One region of the Cupriavidus sp. 05T313 genome, then DNA from elsewhere that is predicted to be linked to it. Evidence: predicted binding sites of a transcription regulator. Region 1 holds the regulator's gene; the other holds the start of a gene.
The links. The regulator FliA, encoded in region 1, starts transcription of late flagellar genes. The targets are predictions, from matches to a motif close to CTAAAGTTTNNNNNNNNNNNGCCGNTA.
Positions count from the first base shown of each region.

Region 2: motA (flagellar motor stator protein MotA) is a predicted target of FliA. The motif match lies at 2,517-2,543, and genes of this name have one in related genera.

Region 1 is NZ_JBFTLX010000046.1:8,785-21,893, reverse strand. It holds gene AC1DKD_RS13125 (flagellar basal body P-ring protein FlgI) at 1-178, opposite strand, end outside; gene flgH (flagellar basal body L-ring protein FlgH) at 193-876, opposite strand; gene flgG (flagellar basal-body rod protein FlgG) at 873-1,658, opposite strand; gene flgF (flagellar basal-body rod protein FlgF) at 1,709-2,452, opposite strand; gene flgE (flagellar hook protein FlgE) at 2,512-3,753, opposite strand; gene AC1DKD_RS13100 (flagellar hook assembly protein FlgD) at 3,787-4,458, opposite strand; gene flgC (flagellar basal body rod protein FlgC) at 4,472-4,879, opposite strand; gene flgB (flagellar basal body rod protein FlgB) at 4,887-5,300, opposite strand; gene flgA (flagellar basal body P-ring formation chaperone FlgA) at 5,521-6,240, shown strand; gene flgM (flagellar biosynthesis anti-sigma factor FlgM) at 6,400-6,702, shown strand; gene AC1DKD_RS13075 (flagella synthesis protein FlgN) at 6,758-7,216, shown strand; gene AC1DKD_RS13070 (flagellar protein FlhE) at 7,979-8,407, opposite strand; gene AC1DKD_RS13065 (RNA polymerase sigma factor FliA) at 8,404-9,120, opposite strand; gene AC1DKD_RS13060 (MinD/ParA family ATP-binding protein) at 9,160-9,978, opposite strand; gene flhF (flagellar biosynthesis protein FlhF) at 9,982-12,429, opposite strand; gene flhA (flagellar biosynthesis protein FlhA) at 12,443-13,109, opposite strand, start outside.
Region 2 is NZ_JBFTLX010000360.1:115-4,293, forward strand. It holds partial or broken gene AC1DKD_RS38680 (Hpt domain-containing protein) at 1-390, opposite strand, end outside; gene motB (flagellar motor protein MotB) at 450-1,454, opposite strand; gene motA (flagellar motor stator protein MotA) at 1,473-2,336, opposite strand; gene flhC (flagellar transcriptional regulator FlhC) at 2,794-3,399, opposite strand; gene flhD (flagellar transcriptional regulator FlhD) at 3,396-3,713, opposite strand; gene AC1DKD_RS38705 (DUF4088 family protein) at 4,125-4,179, opposite strand, start outside.

The sequences.
Region 1 (13,109 bases):
TATCCAGTCCCACCACGAGGCCGTAGCCCACCAGCGGGTTGTCACGCACGCCCTGGAAGGTGGCGAGATTCTTCAGCCGTTCCGCGTGCGCCGCGCTCGCGAGCAGGCCCAGCGTCAGCGCAAGGAAGAGAGCGCGGACAAAGCGGCAGCGCAAGGCAGGGAGCGAAGACAGGAACATGACGCGGTCGGTGATCAATACGGTGAAACATTGAGGAAGAAACGCTGCAGCCAGCCCATGTTCTGCGTTTCGTCGATATAGCCCTTGGCGGTGTACTCGATGCGCGCGTCCGCCACTTGCGTGGAGGGCACCGCGTTGTCACCGGTAATCGTGCGCGGGTTGACCACGCCGGAGAAGCGGATGAACTCCGCACCCTGGTTGATCGCCATCTGCTTTTCGCCGGAGACGATCAGGTTGCCGTTGGCCAGCACTTCCAGCACGGTCACGGTGATGGTGCCGTTGAATGTGTTGGTGGCGCTGGCGCCACCGCTGGCCTTGAGCGCGTTGGCACCGCTCATCGTGGCATTCTGGCTGCTGCTGAACAGGCCAGCCAGCGCCTTGGGCACCGCGTCGAACGCCAGCGCGCTGTTGGAAGTGCGGCTGGCGTTGGTGCCGGAGTTCTTGCTGGCGTTGACGTTCTCGCTGATCACGATGGTGAGGATGTCGCCCACGTTGCGCGGCCGGCGATCCTCGAACAGCGGATTGCCGGCATACGACGACTGGTAGATCGATCCGCTCGACCGCGCCAGCGCGCGCGGCTCGGCCCGTGCGGTGGTGGGAAGCTGCACCAGCGGCTCGCGCGGAACCATCGCGCAACCAGTCGCGAAGCAGCACACGGCAAGCGCGCCCAGGCGAATCAGCGAGGCCATCATGATCATCCGAGCTGGGTGAGGCGCTGCAACATCTGGTCGGACGTCTGCACGGCCTTGCTGTTGATCTCGTAAGCGCGCTGGGTCTGGATCATGCTGACCAGCTCTTCGACCACGTTGACGTTGGACGCTTCCACGTAGTTCTGCTGCAGCGTGCCGGCGCCGTTCAGGCCAGGCACGGTGGTGTTCGGTGCACCCGATGCGTCGGTCTGCACATACATGTTCTCGCCGAGGCTTTCCAGGCCGGCCGGGTTGGCGAAGGTCGCCAGTTGCAGCTGGCCGACCTGCACGTTGTTGGCCGAGCCGGGCTGCGTCACCGAGACGGTGCCGTCACGCGCCACGGTCAGCGACGTGTAGTTGGCCGGCAGGGTGATGGCAGGCTGGATCACAAAGCCGCTGGACGTCACCAGCTGGCCGTTCTGGTCGCTCTGGAACGAGCCGTCACGCGTGTAGGCGGTGGTGCCGTCGGGCAGTGCCACCTGGAAGAAGCCGTTGCCGAGGATGGCCACGTCCTTGCTGTTGCCGGTCTGCTGCGGATTGCCCTGGGTATGGATGCGCTCGGTTGCCACGGGGCGCACGCCGGTGCCCAGCTGCAGGCCGGACGGCAGGGTGGTCTGGTCCGAAGACAGCGCGCCTGGCTGGCGTACGGTCTGGTACATCAGTTCCTCGAACACGGCGCGTCCACGCTTGAAGCCGTTGGTGGAGACGTTGGCCAGGTTGTTCGAGATCACGTCCATCTGCGTCTGCTGCGCATCGAGGCCGGTCTTGGCAATCCAGAGAGAGCGGATCATGTTTGTCCTCACAAGGCCGCCGCGAGCCGCGGCGGCACATCAATTCAATTTCAGTTGGTCGAGAGCAGCTGGTTGGAGCGCTGTTCGTTGGAATCCGCGCTCTGGATCATCTTCATCTGCATCTCGAAGCGGCGGGCGTTGGCGATCATGTCGACCATCGACTCGACCGGATTGACGTTGCTGCCCTCGATCGCGCCGGCAATGACGCGGATGTTGGCATCGACCTGCAGCGGCTGCGCGCCGGGGCGCAGGCGGAACAGGCCATCGTCGCCACGGGCGATGGAATCGGGCGGCGGATTCACCAGGCGCAGCTTGCCGATCTGGGCCAGGCCGGCGGAGGTTTCCCCGGGGCCGCGCGCCGTGATCGTGCCGTCGCTGCCGATGCTGACCGCCGCACCCGGCGGCACCGCGATCGGGCCACCGTCGCCCATCACCTGCAGGCCGGTGCTGGTCTGCAGTTGCCCGTCCGCCGACACCTGCAGCGAGCCCGCGCGGGTGTAGGCTTCGCTACCGTCCGGTGCCTGCACCGTCAGCCAGCCGTTGCCCTGCAGCGCCACGTCCAGCGGACGCTCGGTGTAGGTCAGCGGACCGGCCTTGAGGTCGGCGCCGGGCGTGGAGGCCAGCGCGAAGGCGCGCGTCGGCGACGCCTGCCCCACCACCGGCACCGCGCGGAACATATTGACCTGTGCCCGGAAGCCGGGGGTCGACGTGTTGGCCAGGTTGTTGGACACCGCGGCCTGCTGGTCGAGCGTCTGCTTGGCGCCCGACAGGGCGGTATAGATCATGCGGTCCATGGCGTCCCTTTAACTCCCGCTCGTCCGGTTCGTCCGGCCTATCCTGCCGACGCTGCGCATTACAGGTTGACCAGGGTCTGCATGACCGTGTCCTGCGCCTTGATGGTCTGCGCGTTGGCCTGGTAGTTGCGCTGCGCCACGATCAGGCTGACGAGCTGGCCCGACAAGTCCACGTTGGAAGCTTCCACCGCGTTGGACTTGAGCTGGCCGAGGCTGCCGCCAGGCGCGGCGATCACCGCCTGACCCGACGCGCCCGTCTCGGACCACACATTGTTGCCTTCGGGCTTCAGGCCCTGCGTGTTGCCGAAGCCGGCCATCACGACCTGGCCCAGCGACTGCTTTTGCTGGTTCGAATAGCTGCCGAGGATCGTGCCGTCCGGCTGGATCGCGAAGCCGAGCAGGCTGCCGGCGGTATAGCCGTTCTGGACAGGCGGTTTGGTATCGCTGGCGCCGGCGAACTGCGTGGTGCCGGTCAGGTCCATCGCGATGGCCAGCGGAGCCGCGCCGTTGGAAGCCGCAATATTGATGGTGGTGGTAGCACCTGCGCCCGGTACCTGCAGCGTGCCCTTCGAGTCGAACTTCAGCGTGATCGGCGCGCCGACGACATTGCCCGCCGCATCGGTCAGGTTCATCGTCCAGTCGGTGCCACCGCCACCGGCTGCCGGGAACGTGCCCGCGCCGGGGGTACCCGTGGAGAAGTACGCCGTCAGCTGCCTGGCGTTGCCCAGCGAGTCGTACACCGTAACGCCGGAGCTGTAGTTGTACATATTGGACGTAGGCAGCGCCGCCGGCGTGCTGGCGAATGCCGCTCCCGGTACCTTGCTGCCGGAATCCAGGTTGAAGGAAACGCCCAGCGTGGTCGTAGCCTTGGCCGCCATCGTGGTGTTCGGCACGACCAGGGGTTGCGGCTGCACCGCACCGCCGCCGGTCGCGCCTGCCGGATAGCCGCTCAGTTGAAGGCCCTGCGCATTGGTGATGCGGCCGTCTTGCTGGCGCTGGAACTGGCCATTGCGCGAGTAAAAGACTGAGCCCGACGAGTCGGTCAGGCGGAAAAAGCCATTGCCGTTGGTAATCGCCACATCGAGCGCGCTGCCGCTCGATTCGATATTGCCCTGGTTGAATGACTGCACCACCGAGTTCACTGTGGTACCGAGGCCAATCTTGGTACCGGCATACACGTCGGCGAACTGGGCCGTCGATTGCTTGTAGCCGACGGTGTTGGCGTTGGCGATGTTATTGCCGATGACGTCCAGATTCGATGCGGCGGCGTTGATGCCGCTTACCCCTTGACCGAAACCCATGATATTCCCCTAGTTAGCTGATTCGCTGATGTCTTAAAGAATGCGGCGAACGTCGTCGACCGACGCGGTGCGGTCATTGCCGATATCGACGAGCACACCGGTGGAGTCACCGCTGATGCTGTTGACCTTGCCGTACACCAGCGCCACCGGCGTGACATCCTTGCCGTTGGCGGTGGCGGTCACCTTGAAGCTGTAGTCGCCGTCCGCTACCGCGACGCCCGCGTCGTTCTTGCCGTCCCAGGCGATGTCGTGCACGCCGGCAACCTGGCCCTTCATGTCGATGGTGCGCACGGTGTTGCCGTCCTTGTCGAGCACCTGCACGGTGACCGCATCCGCGGTCGCGGGCAGGTCGACACCGATCTTGCCCGGCACGCCGCCCGCCACCGACGTGGCGCTGCCCGGCACCATTACCGTCTTGCCGATCAGTGCCGCGGAGTCCATGGCGCGGCTGGCGCTGACCTGGCCCAGCAGCGTATTCAGCGTGGCGTTCATGGTCTGCATGCCGCTCACCGTGCTGATCTGCGCCAGCTGCGTGGTCAGCTGCGAGTTGTCCATCGGGTTGAGCGGGTCCTGGTTGTTCATCTGGGTGACCAGCATCTTCAGGAAGTTGTTCTGCAGGTCGGCCGCGCTCGCGCTTCCGCTTTGCAGCGTATTGGCAATCCCGGCGGCGCTGGTGTTGTTGCTTGTGGCGGAGGTCGTAGTCATTGCGTATCCCGGTTTACTGACCGATGGTCAGTGTCTTGAGCATCATGTTCTTGGCGGTGTTGAGGACTTCCACGTTGGCCTGGTAGGAACGCGAGGCCGAGATCATGTTGACCATCTCCTCCACCGGGTTGACGTTTGGCATCGTCACGTAGCCGTCGGCGTTCGCCAGCGGATGCGTGGGGTTGTGGACCATGCGCGGCGGCGACGGATCCTCCATCACGCCCTCCACCTGCACGCCCCCGATGTCGCTCTGGCCTGGTGTCGCGGCCAGGCCGAACACCACTTGCTTGGCGCGGTAAGGCTGGCCATTGGGGCCAACGGCGCTGTCGGCGTTGGCGAGGTTGGAGGCGGTCACGTTCAGGCGCTGCGACTGCGCAGCCATGGCCGAACCGGTGACTTCGAAGATGTTCATGGCTGGCATGGTGCGCTCACTGCTGGATGGCTGACAGCATGGTCTTGATCTTGGCGCTCATCACGGTGAGCCCGGATTCGAAATGCACCGCGTTGTCGGCAAAGGCGACGCGTTCGGTATCCATTTCGACCGTATTGCCATCGATACTCGACTGCATCGGGATGCGGTACTCGAGGTTCCTCTCGTCGATCCCCGACGCCGACGCCTGGCCCGGCAAATGCCGCACCGACGTGGTGGACAGCGAAACGCCTTCGGCGCGCTTGCCCCGCTCGACGCTCTGCGCCAGCGTGCTGGAGAAATCAAAGTCGCGCGCCTTGTAGCCGGGTGTATCGGCGTGCGCGATATTGGAGGCAATCACTGATTGCCTCTGGGTCCGCAAGCTCAGCGCTTCTTGCTGGAAGCGCAATGCCGCATCGAGTCTGTCAATCATGTCTGTGTCTCGCTGAAGGGGAGAGCGATGAAGGTCGACCTTTTCAGGTGTGTCATCTTAGGGGCGGCCCCGCCATGCCAATCGCACGAATAGGGCAAAGAAACCTGCGTATTTCGACCCGAGCAAGATTGCAGGGCTGCCTACAATGGGACCCGTTGTCACGCACGTGGCGCCCGCTCCCGCGGCGCGCCCCACGTCGTTTTCTTGCCGGGATACACACATGAACACTCGTTTCCGGGCCGCCGCGGCGCGCGCCCTGCTCTGCGTGCTCGCCGCCAGCGGCACGCTGCCCGGCGGCGCCGGCGCGGCACCGCCCTCGCCTTTTACCGAAGACCCGGTGCGTACCGCGGTCGAGCAGTTCCTTGAACGCCAGACCGCCGGCCTGCCAGGCAAGGCCAACATCCAGGTGGTGCCGCCTTCGGGCGGGCGCGCGCCGGATTGCCCGCTTCCCGAACCCTTCCTGCCGCCAGGCGCGTCGCCCTGGGGTCGCGTCTCCGTGGGCGTGCGCTGCGCGGGCGAGCGTCCGTGGACGCGCTATGTCCAGGCGCGCGTGTCGGTGGTTGCCGACTACTATGTGGCCGCGCGCAACCTCATGCCCGGCGAACCCGTCGACGCGGCCGACATGGAAGTCCGCCAGGGCGACCTGGCCTCGCTGCCGCGCGCGGTGGTGACCGATCCCGTGCAAGTGACCGGCGCGGTGGCGGCGAACCGCATCGCCGCGGGCTCGCCGTTGCGGATGGATCTGCTGAAGAAGGCCATTGCCGTACGGCAGGGGCAGAACGTGACCGTGGTGGTGGAAGGCGAATCGTTCCAGCTCAGCAGCGAAGGCAAGGTGATGGCCGACGCGCCGGTGGGCAACAACGTGCAGGTGCGGCTAAAGAACGGTCAGGTAGTCAATGCGCTGGTGCGCAGCGGCGACACGGTGGTGCTGCAACAATAGGGGAACGCGGCAAGCGTGGCCCATGGGGTTACGCAACCGTCTCATGAGACAATGGCGCGCAGGCTCAGGGCCGGGAAAGCGGGGCTTTCCGACGCCATTTCACCCTAAAGTTTTGCCTGAGCCATCCGATAAGCCAAAGGTACCCAGCAAGGAATTACCGTGAAGATCAATCAGACCACCTCGTCGAGGGCGGGCGACGCCATCGACGGCGCCACGCGCAGCGTGGCCGGCGCCCCCGGGCCGACCACGGCCCCGGATACGTCCAGCGTGCGCGTCAGCCCCCTGTCGGCCCAGGTGCGCGAGATCGGCGCCCGCCTGGTAGAAGATCGTGACGACGATATCGATACCGCCAAGGTCGAGAAAATCCGCCAGGCCATCGCCGAAGGCCGGATCAGGATCGACCCCAGCAAGATCGCCGACGGCCTGCTCGCGTCCCTGCGTGAGCTGAACGGCGGCGCCTGATCCCCCTGCTGCGCGGCCATTTGTTTAGCCAACCCATACCCAAGATAGGCACGCCATGAGCCAGTCCCTGATCCAGAACCTGCGCCGCGAAACCGAGCTGGCGCAGGAATTCGCCGCCGTGCTCGGCGAGGAAAGAACCATGATCAAGGCCGGCGACTACCAGGCCCTGGCCGGGTTGCTGGAACGCAAGGTCGAACTTGCCGGCTTGCTGAGTGCCTTGACGCGCACCCGCGAGGCACAGATGGGGGCTTTGGGCATTCGCACCGGCGCGGGCGGACAATTGTTCGGGCGGCAGATCGATGCGGGCGTTGAAGCCGCATGGCGGACGCTGGTGTTTGCCGCGCGCAGTGCGCGCGATGCCAATGCGCTCAATTCCGCCGTGGTGGACGCGCATCTTGAATTCACCGAAGAAGCGATCCTGGCGCTGCGTCAGCGTGGCGACAATGCGACGCTCTACGGGAAGGACGGACGGACGCAGACTGGGCCGCAAGGGGTCAGCCTGGCCAGCGGCTGATGGTTTCCGGATCTTGATTCCGGATCCGACCTGGACTGCCACTGGTTAGTCCGCAACATCAAGAAGCGGTTCTCGGGGCCACCCGGATCAAAGGCCGCTTGGCAACAGAAGGCGACAGCGCATCCCCCTCAGGCCACCCCGGGCAGTGAGGTGAAACCACCTTTGACGTTCACCGGCAGGTATCAACGCTCGGCGAGCAGCAACCGTGCTGCGCGAAGCGAGTCAATGCGCCAATCAGCGGCGTACCTTCGAGATCCCCGATATACAAGCCCGGGCCTTGCGCACCGAACACCGGATTGCTCCAGCGCAACATTGGACAACAGCGCCCCCGTCAAACCCCGAAGGCTCTAAGGCTCGAAACCGTGAAGGAATTGCAAGAAGAAGCGATGCCGCCAGAACCACGATCGGTGTAGCCGTGGGGAGCGCCCGAGGGGCGGGCCACACCCCAACGCGATGCGAAGCGAGCCGTCAAGGTTTACCAGGCCGTATGGGGCGCCTCGGGATCCGGCGAAAAGAGCGGAAAAGAGGTACCCATGTTTGAGTATCGCCTTAAGGCGATGCGAGTTTGGGTCCCGGCCGCTCTTTTCGCCGGATCCCGAGGGGGTGTCGCCCCATCCGGCGCGCTTCTTTGCCTACTTTCTTGGCAAGACAAGAAAGTAGGTCGCCCCCCGCAGGGGGTAAAACCGCCTTTGACTTTAAGCCTTTGACGTTAAGCTTTTGAATTTATGTTTTTATAACCCACCGCCGCCAGCAACAGCAACATCACCTAAAACTAACCGTAACCTGATTCGACTGCCCCAACAATACCGGCATCAGCGCCCCCCGCCCAGGCACCTGAAACGCAAACACAAACCCCTTGGCCGCATCATCCCCGCTAAACGCCTCGGTAAGCCCCTCCGCCCCCGGCAACAACACACAACGCTGCGCATTGCACAAATAAGCCTGCAGCTCATTGGGCGGCGTACTAGCAAAACTATATCGCCACCGCACGGTAGTAATAGCCCCCTCCGCCTGCGGCAAGTAACCGGTAGGCAAGATCGGCGGCGACACCGTACGCAACCCTTTGCCATGCAGCGCAGGCCCGTTCACGGAAGCCGACCAGGAATGCAGCGGCCCGGCGGGCGCGGCCCAGGCCGCGCAGCAGGCCGCGGCCAGCACCGCAGCGCCAAGACGATGGCACCAGCCCCTCATAGCAAGCCGCGCAGCTGCGAACGAAGCCGCGTAATAGCCTGGCTGCGAATCTGGCAGACCCGCGACTCCGTCACCTCCAGCACCGCCCCGATCTCACGCAAATTGAGCTCCTGGTCGTAGCACARCGACAGCACCAGCTTTTCCCGCTCSGGCAGCYKSTCGATGGCRCGGATCAGCGCYTCGCGCATGCCGCTTTCCATCAGCACAGTGAGCGGGTTGCCATCGTCGCTGACGCTCAGGTGCCGGTCCAGGAAGTCCTCTTCGCCGGAGCGCTCGAAGTCCTCGTAGTGCAGCAGCTGGCAGCCATAGACTTCATTGAGCAGTGTCTGGTATTCGTCGAGCGGCAGCTCAAGCTCCTGCGCCACTTCGGAGTCGAGCGGCGCGCGGCCCAGCGTTTGCTCCAGGCCGCGCACGGTGCGTTCGATGCGCCGGGTGAACTGGCGCAGGCTGCGCGACTGCCAGTCATTGGCGCGCACCTCGTCAAGCATGGCGCCGCGGATGCGCTGGCTGGCATAGGTCTCGAAACGCGCACCGTGGGTGTCCTCGTAACGCTTGGCGGCATCGAGCAAGCCGATCATGCCAGCCTGGATCAAGTCATCGAGCTGCACGCTGGCAGGCAGCTTGGCTGCCAGTTGCAGGGCGATACGACGCACCAGCGAGGCATGCGCCGTCACGGTGTCGGTCTGTTCGAGCTTTCCCTGAATCGTGTACATGGTGGAATTCTCGTGAGTCCTGGCTGCAGGCCCAGGCGTTTAAGCCAGGGCCGGGGCTGACGGCGCCAGCGGCGCCGTCGGGGTTGAACGGGAATCGGTGGACAAGGGCCAGTTGGCAATGCCCGTGGCGATGCGGCGTAGCGCGGCGGTAGCGGGCGCCGCGGGAAAGGCCTCCACCACGCAGCGGCCTAGTGCCACGCTGCGTTCCACCAGCGGGTCGTACGGCAGGCTGCCGGCGGGGCTCGCCTCGACGCCGAGATACTGGCTGGCGGTGCGCGCCAGGTTGCCCAGCACGGCACTCGCGGCGGCATCGCTGGCGGCGGCGTTGATCACCAGGTGGAAGCGCCGGCAGGCGTACAGGTGATTGAGCCGCTTGATGCAGGCATAGGCGGCCTTGATCGAGGCCGGCTCCGCGCGCAGCACCACAACGAGGTTGTGCGCCGTGCCGGCTACCTGCGACAAGCCGCCGTCCGCGTCGCTGCGGGCATCGGTGAGCACAGTGCGAAAGCCATTCAGCGCCTGCAGCCCGCCACCGGCCTGCGGACTGCCGGGCAACACCGCGATGGTGCCGGCCGGGCGCTTGCCCAGCGCGGCTTCCAGCGTCACGGCGCCGCCCAGCACGGCGGCCAGGGTGCCTTCCGGCATGGCGCCGGCAAGGCGGGTCGCGCGGGCGCCGAAGCGGTCTTCATCGATGAGCAGGACGCGCTCGCCTTGCATGGCGAGTGCGTTGGCCAGCCCCAGGGCCACCGTGGTGGCGCCGGCACCGGCATCGCTCGCGACCACCGCGATGCGGCGCGTGGCGCGGGGCGCCAGCATGCGCCGCAAGCTTTCCGCCTGGTCGGAGGCGAGTGAAGTCACGTCTTATTCTCCCTGCGTCAGCGTTTGCAACACGCGGCTGCCGTTCATGCTCGCTTCGAGCAGGCCGGCGGCGTCGCCGGGATGAAAGGCCTCCTGCGGCGCTTCGTGGGTGGCGGACGGCGTGGCGCGGCCACCTCGGCCGGGGTAGTTCTCCAGCACGTCGAGCAAGGCCAGCAAACGGCCGAGGCCTTCCACCAGCACGGCGGCGGCCGGCATCTGGCGGGCGGGCGCGCGGCCGGTCAGCCGCGCCAGGAACGCGGCGGCGCTATCGTCGCACGCTTGCTCCAGCCGCAGCGCGGCTACCGCCATCTGCAGGGCGAGCAGACGCGCGCAGGCTTGCGCTTCGGCCAGCGAGGATTCGTTGCCGCCTGCCTGCCCGCCCTGCCCCAGGTGATCCATTGCGTGGCGCAGCGTGCGAAGTTGCGCTTCGCCGGCTTCAGCCCAGCGGGCCCAGCGGGCCAGTTGCACGCCCTCGGCCGACAACGCCGGGTCGCACAGCAGGTAGTGAACCGCTAGCGTCTGGCCGTTCTCGCGATCGACCACGCGCGACACCAGCAGGCCGGCCTCGATGCCGCTCTCGGCGGCGCCGCGCGTGCCACGTGCCTGGCCCTCAAGCACGCGCACCGGCGTTTGCGCGATCCACTGCACGGCGTCGCGGCCGCGATAGTCCATATCTTCCACCGCGTGGAAGGTCAGCGTTTCGGCCAGCGCATCGAGCTTGACGGCCGCGCCACCGCTGACCACGCGCGTGGTCTTGCGCGCGGTGGCAAGCCAGCGCTCGCCGGCTTGCTGCCAGCGCGCCAGCGTGGCGGCGGCGGGCATGGCATCCAGCAGATTGACCACGGTACGGGCGGCGGCGATGGCGGCGCACAGGGTGGCAGCGTCGGCTTCCCATCCGCCTTGCCCGGCTTGCAGCGCCGGGCCGGTGCGGCCGGCGGGCGCGGCGGCGGCCGCCAGCGGCAGGCCGTCGCGGTCAGCCAGCCAGAGCGTGTGTTGCCAGGGGCGCGGCGCGCGGCGCCCTGCCACCGGCGCGGCGACCGTGGCGCTGAGCGAAAGCACGAAACGATCGCAATGGCGGCTCAGGTCGCGGCAGGCGGCTTCGCGCACCTGCTGCGCCATCAGGCGCGGCGAGGGCGCGTTCTCGGTGCGCTGCTGCCAGAGCGAGCGGACCAGCTCGAAGCTGTAGCTGCCAGCGTTCAGCTGCTGGACGCAATCGCCCACCGCGTTGGCGTTGTCGGTCAGCGAGCGCAGCATGCCGTCGGCGCCGCCGGCGCTGGTCGCGCGGGTGGCGTCGCCATCGTCCTGCGCGGGCATGGCACGGCGCGCGGCTTCCGCGTCGGCGAATACGGAGCCGCGGCGCGGCGTCTGGAACGCGCGCTCGACCAGCGACACGCCGTTGGCGAGTTCAAGGTGCTCGGGCACGCGCTGGCCGGTGGAGGCGTAGTAGACCGGCAGGCGGTGCCGGATCACCACGTCGAGCACGGAGCCCAGGTGCGTGGCTTCATCCAGCTTGCTGACGATACAGCCGTCGATGCCGCCGTCGGGCGTGGCATCGTGGCGGTAGGCGTGCACGACTTCGTTGAGGGTGTCGCCGTGGCTGGCGCCGTTGAGCAACAGGATGCGCTGCACCGGCGCCTGCACGCCGGCCAGCATGGCGATCTGCTCCGACAGGTTGCGGTCGCGCTGACTCATGCCGACGGTGTCGATGATCACCAGGTGCTTATCGGTCAGCGCCGCCAGCGCGAAGCGCAGGTCGGCCGCATCCTTGACCGCGTGCACAGGCACGCCCAGGATGTCGCCGTAGATGCGCAGTTGCTCGTGCGCACCAATACGGAAAGTGTCGGTGGTCAGCAAGGCCAGGCGTTCCGGGCCGTGCTTGAGCACGAAGCGCGCTGCCAGCTTAGCCGTGGTGGTGGTCTTGCCCACGCCGGTGGGGCCGACCAGCGCCAGCACGCCGCCCTGCGCGAACAGCGCATCTTCGTCGTTGAGCACCGGGACCTTGCGCGCCAGCTCCTGGCGGATCCAGGTCATGGCGGCGGGCCGGTCATGACCCAGCGGCAGGTGGCCGAGCAGCGATCGCGCAAGCTGTCCGGAGAAGCCAGCAGTCACTAACCAGGTAAACAGCGAATCGCGCAGCGGATCGCCGCCCAGCGACGGCAGGCTGTGGGTGCCTACGCCGGAGAACTGCCGCTCCATCATGGCGCGCATGGTCTGCAGTTCGCCGCGCAGGTCGCCAAGGGCGCCGTCGACGGCCACCACGGCGGCGGGCGGCGGCGTGAATACCGGTGCGGTGCTGGCGATGGCGCCGAGATCGGTGTCGCGCATGGCGACAATCTCCACGCCCCCCTCGACGGTGCGGTTGGACAGCACCACGGCGTCCGGTCCCATTGCCTCGCGCACCTGGCGCAAGGCCTCGCGGCCATTGGCCGCCACGAATTTAGCTACGCTCATCTTGCGAAACCCCTCACGCTGCGCCACCGATCATGGCGGTGATCCTGATATTTCTGTTGTCCGGCACCTCGGCATGCGAGAGCACCTTGAGCTGCGGCATGGTCCGGCGCAGGAAGCGCGCCAGCAGCGGGCGCAGCGGATGCGGCACCAGCAGCACGGGATCCAGCCCCAGGTGTTCCTGCCTGTTCACCGCATTTTGCGTTTGCTGCAGCAGGGCATCGGCCAGGCCAGGCTCGATGCCGCCGCCGTTAGTGAGCGCTTGCGACAGCACGCGTTCCAGCCCGGCGTCGAGGCCGATGACCTGGAGGTCAGCGCCGTTGGGGAACCACTGCTGGGTAATGGCACGCCCCAGCGCCACGCGCACCAGCGACGTGAGTTCGTTGGGATCGCTGATCTTCGGCGCGTGCTCGGCCACCACGTCCAGCACGGTGCGCATGTCGCGGATCGGCACGCTCTCGTCCAGCAGGTTCTGCAGGATCTTCTGCAGCGCGGTGAGGGTGATGACCTTGGGCACCAGGTCTTCAGTCAGCTTGGGCGATTCCTTGGCGATGCGGTCCAGCAGCGACTGCACTTCCTGGCGGCCAAGCAGTTCGGCCGCGTGCATATGGATCAGGTGGTTAAGGTGAGTGGCCACTACTGTGCTGGCATCCACCACGGTGTAGCCGTAGATCTGCGCCTGC
Region 2 (4,179 bases), on a different contig from region 1:
TAGCGCCAGTTGCTGAAGAACGGCGCAGATACGCGCCAGCGTTTCCGGATCGGGTTCCGTACCGTTACGGTAGGCGTTGAGCTGATCTTGCAACACGTCCTTGGTTTCCAGAAAAGTGTCGATGATGGTCCGGGACAACGCCAGTTCCCGCCGCCGCGTACGGTCGAGCAGGTTTTCCAGCAGGTGCGTGGTTTCGGTCAGGGCGGCGAAGCCGAAGGTAGCTGCGCCGCCCTTGATAGAGTGGGCTGCGCGAAAAATCGCATTCAGCTCTTCCGCATCGGGGGATTCGAGATCCAGCCCGAGCAGTAGCTGCTCCATTTCCACGAGGAGCTCTTCAGCCTCTTCGAAGAAGGTCTGGTAGAACTGTGTGATATCGATATCGACAGACATAACCGTCCTGGCTCACTGAAATTCGCTGCGAAGCCCGCTGCCTGCATGGCAAGCGGTCTTCATTGAACACTGCCCGGCTTGGCCGGGGCCGCGGCGGCGTTGCCCTGCGCAGTCGCCGCCGATGCGGCCGGCGCTGCGGGGGCGGAGGCGGCCGCCAGGCCTGCCTGCACTTCCTGGCCGGCTGCGCCGGCCTTTGCCGCCACCGAAACATCGGCGGCGCTGGCATTCTCTGCCTCGATCCGGGACTGCGCGCGCTGGTTCAGCACCACGATGCTGATGCGGCGGTTGACCGGTGCCATCTCGTCCTTCTTGTCGAGCGGCATGGTCGCGGCCAGGCCGATCACGCGCAGCACCTTGCCTTCGTTCATGCCGCCGGCGATCAACTCGCGCCGCGAGGCATTGGAGCGGTCGGAGGACAGTTCCCAGTTGCTGTACGTGCGTTCGCCGTTGGAGTAGTTGGCGGCGTCCGTATGGCCCGACAGGCTGACCTTGTTTGGCATTTCGTTGAGCACCGGGCCGATCTCGCGCAGGATGGTGCGCATATACGGCTCGACCGCGGCGCTGCCGGTGCGGAACATCGGCCGGTTCTGCGTGTCCAGGATCTGGATGCGCAGACCTTCGCTGGTGATGTCGAGCAGCAGTTGTGGGCGGAACTGGCGCAGCACCGGGTTATTCTCGATGATCTGCTCGAGCCGGTTCTTGAGCGCGCGCAGACGCTCGCTTTCCTGGCGCTCCTTGGCCTTCTGCACGGCATCGTCGGGGGTCTTCCTGACTTCCGCGTCCTGGCGGGTGATATCGAGGCCACCACCCGGGATCACGCTGGAGGACAGGCTGCTCTTGTTGCCGCCCGCAAGCGCCACCTTCAGCGGCGTGCGAAAGTACTCCGCCAACTGCTGCAGATCCTTGGGGGTCTGTGCCTTCAGCAACCAAAGCACCAGGAACAGCGCCATCATCGCGGTCATGAAGTCCGCGTACGCGATCTTCCATGAACCGCCATGATGCGCGGCAGCGCTTTTCTTGACGCGTTTGACGACTATGGGATGCGAACCGTGCTCACTGCTCATCGCTGCCGCTCCTCTACGTCAGGTAATGCTCTTGACTTCGCGGACGTGGTCGTCCAGCTCGAGGAAGGATGGACGCTCAGTCGAGTACAGCACCTTGCGGCCGAATTCCACGGCCACCAGCGGCGCATACCCGTTGAGCGAGGCGAGCAGCGTGACCTTGATGCACTCGTACATCTTCACGCTCTCGTCCACCTGGTGCTCGATACGCGCGGCCAGCGGCGAAACGAAACCATAGGCCAGCAAGATGCCGAGGAAGGTGCCGACCATTGCGTGCGCAATCAGCGCACCGAGTTCAGCCGGCGGCAGGTCCGCCGAGGCAAGGGCATGCACCACGCCCATCACGGCGGCGACGATGCCGAAGGCCGGCAGGCCGTCGCCGACGCGGTGCAGCGCGTGCGCCGGCACCTCGGCCTCGTGGCGGAAGGTCTCGATCTCGTGGTCCATCAGGGCCTCGATCTCGAAGGCATTCATATTGCCGTTGACCATCATGCGCAGGTAGTCGGTCAGGAACTCCATCATTCCCGGATCGGCGAGGATGCGCGGATACTGGCTGAACACGCTGCTGGCCGCCGGATCCGCGATTTCCTTTTCCAGGAACAGAATGCCTTCGCGGCGGGCCTTGGACAGCAGGACGTAAAGCAGCGCCATCACTTCCATGTACAGCGCCTTGCTGTACTTGCTGCTGCGGAACAGCGTCGGCAGCGCATGCATGGTGGCCTTGATTGCCTTGCCGTTGTTGGAGCTGATAAACGCGCCGACTGCCGCGCCACCGATGATGACAAGCTCTGCCGGTTGATAAAGCGCGCCCATATGGCCGCCGGTCATGGCGTATCCGCCAAGCACCGCCGCCATTACGACAACAAAGCCAATTACAACTAGCACGATTGATTCCCCGTCAGAAAAACACGCGTCAGGCACGCACAAGGGTCGCCCTCCGGGAGAAGCGGATTTACCGCTCGTCCCGGCAAGACTCACCAACCACGCAAACCGCCCTCGGACCCGAGACCCAGTGACCTGAAGGCCCAGTGATCTGGAGTCCTGAAGCCTTGCAGTCTTATGACTTAACGACGCAAGACGGCAAGACTTGAAGACTTATTGACCCGGCATCGATGATCTTCCAACGCGGGGACCGGCGATCCGGCGAATAAGCCTGGGTTTCCTCCCGAGTTCCCGCGAAGGCCTTGCCTGAGCGTTGGTAAGCTTGGCAGGCTGCCACGGGAATGCGCGTGGATGCTGGGTACTTCCGGCATCCGCGGCGCACGGCGACAGGATTCCCAACGGCAGCCCGGGCATGTGCCCGGACTATCCGCTTGGTAACGTCTCGTCCAAATCGCTTCAGTCAGGCAACAACTTGCGCGGGAGCGACGTTCTTCGAGAGCTTCTTCGCCTTGCCGGCACGTGAGGGCGGTCGGCACAGGCTGCAAACGAAATTCGCATGCGGCTCGTACGCGTGTGTAACGAACTGCCCGCCGCAGCACGTGCAGCTGGAAAGCTGCAGCATGTTGCTCTCGAAAAACCGTACTAACGTCCAGGCACGGGTGAAACTTAAGACAATTTCGCTTTCGAGCAGCGATACGTGCTCAAGATAGAGCCGATAGCTCGCCACCACGGCGCGGATGCCCACCGTCTCGCCTTGCTGGACCATGAACTGATAGGCCGAGAAGAACAGCGAGGAATGGATGTTTGGCAACCAGGTGGTGAACCAGTCGGTCGAGAAGGGGAGCATGCCCTTGGGCGGCGAGGCGCCGCGCAGCTCCTTGTAGAGGCGGATCAATCGATCGCGCGAGAGCGTGGTCTCGGCTTCGAGCACCTGCAGGCGCGCCCCCAGGCCGATCAGCTCGATGGCGAGCTGGGTCTGGTTGGCGTCCTGCAAGACGCTCTTGCGATTGGGAACCGGAGTGGCCGTGGTACTCCGGACTGACGGGGCCTGAAGGAGCGCGGTCAATTGAGCGACTCCACGGGCTGCCGTGCGAGCAGGATCGCAGCATGGATCTGCTGCATATCATGGCTCTTGGCCGTATGGGTGAGTGTCGACAGCAAGGCATGGTCGTCGAACCGGAAACGGCACAGGACCATGTTTGATGCTGCCAGTTTGACCAACTGGGCCGGTGTCAACTTGGCGAGAATGTCGGCAATTTCCTTGCTGACGCCAAGCCTGAACATGGCTTCCAGATGATTTTCTCGCACCAGGCGTTGCGCGAGCAGCAGATAGGCGAGATTGACCTCCCTGATCTCCTGGAGAACTTCACTGCTTTCCAATTTTTCCCCGCTACCAAAAACCCTTCGACCGCTTGTCCGGCGCTTACCCGCAGCCGAAGGCTGAAGGCGACCAGATCGTTTGAGTGCGTGTTCGACGGGTACTGCGTACGACTAAGGAACTGCGCTTGGTCAGACTTATCCGAAACGTTACAAGTGTTACAGAGTGTAAGTGTGACTGTGAGAGTTATATCGGCAATTCAACCGGACTGCCAATCCCCTCTAACGTTGGGGTACAGCAATGTCGCACGAAACATACATGGGAGACGAAGTTTGTAACAAGTCACGCCTTTGTAATGTGATTTGCATCAAAACTGTTACGCGTATGTAACAGATTAAAGACTCTAAATCTGCCTCTTGGATCACCCCAGCCAGAAGTGCACTAATCACATTCCACTATTGACGAAAGGGACGTCACTGCACTAGCACGCGGCGCAGCCATGCGGCGACCCTTGCTAGCAGGTCATTG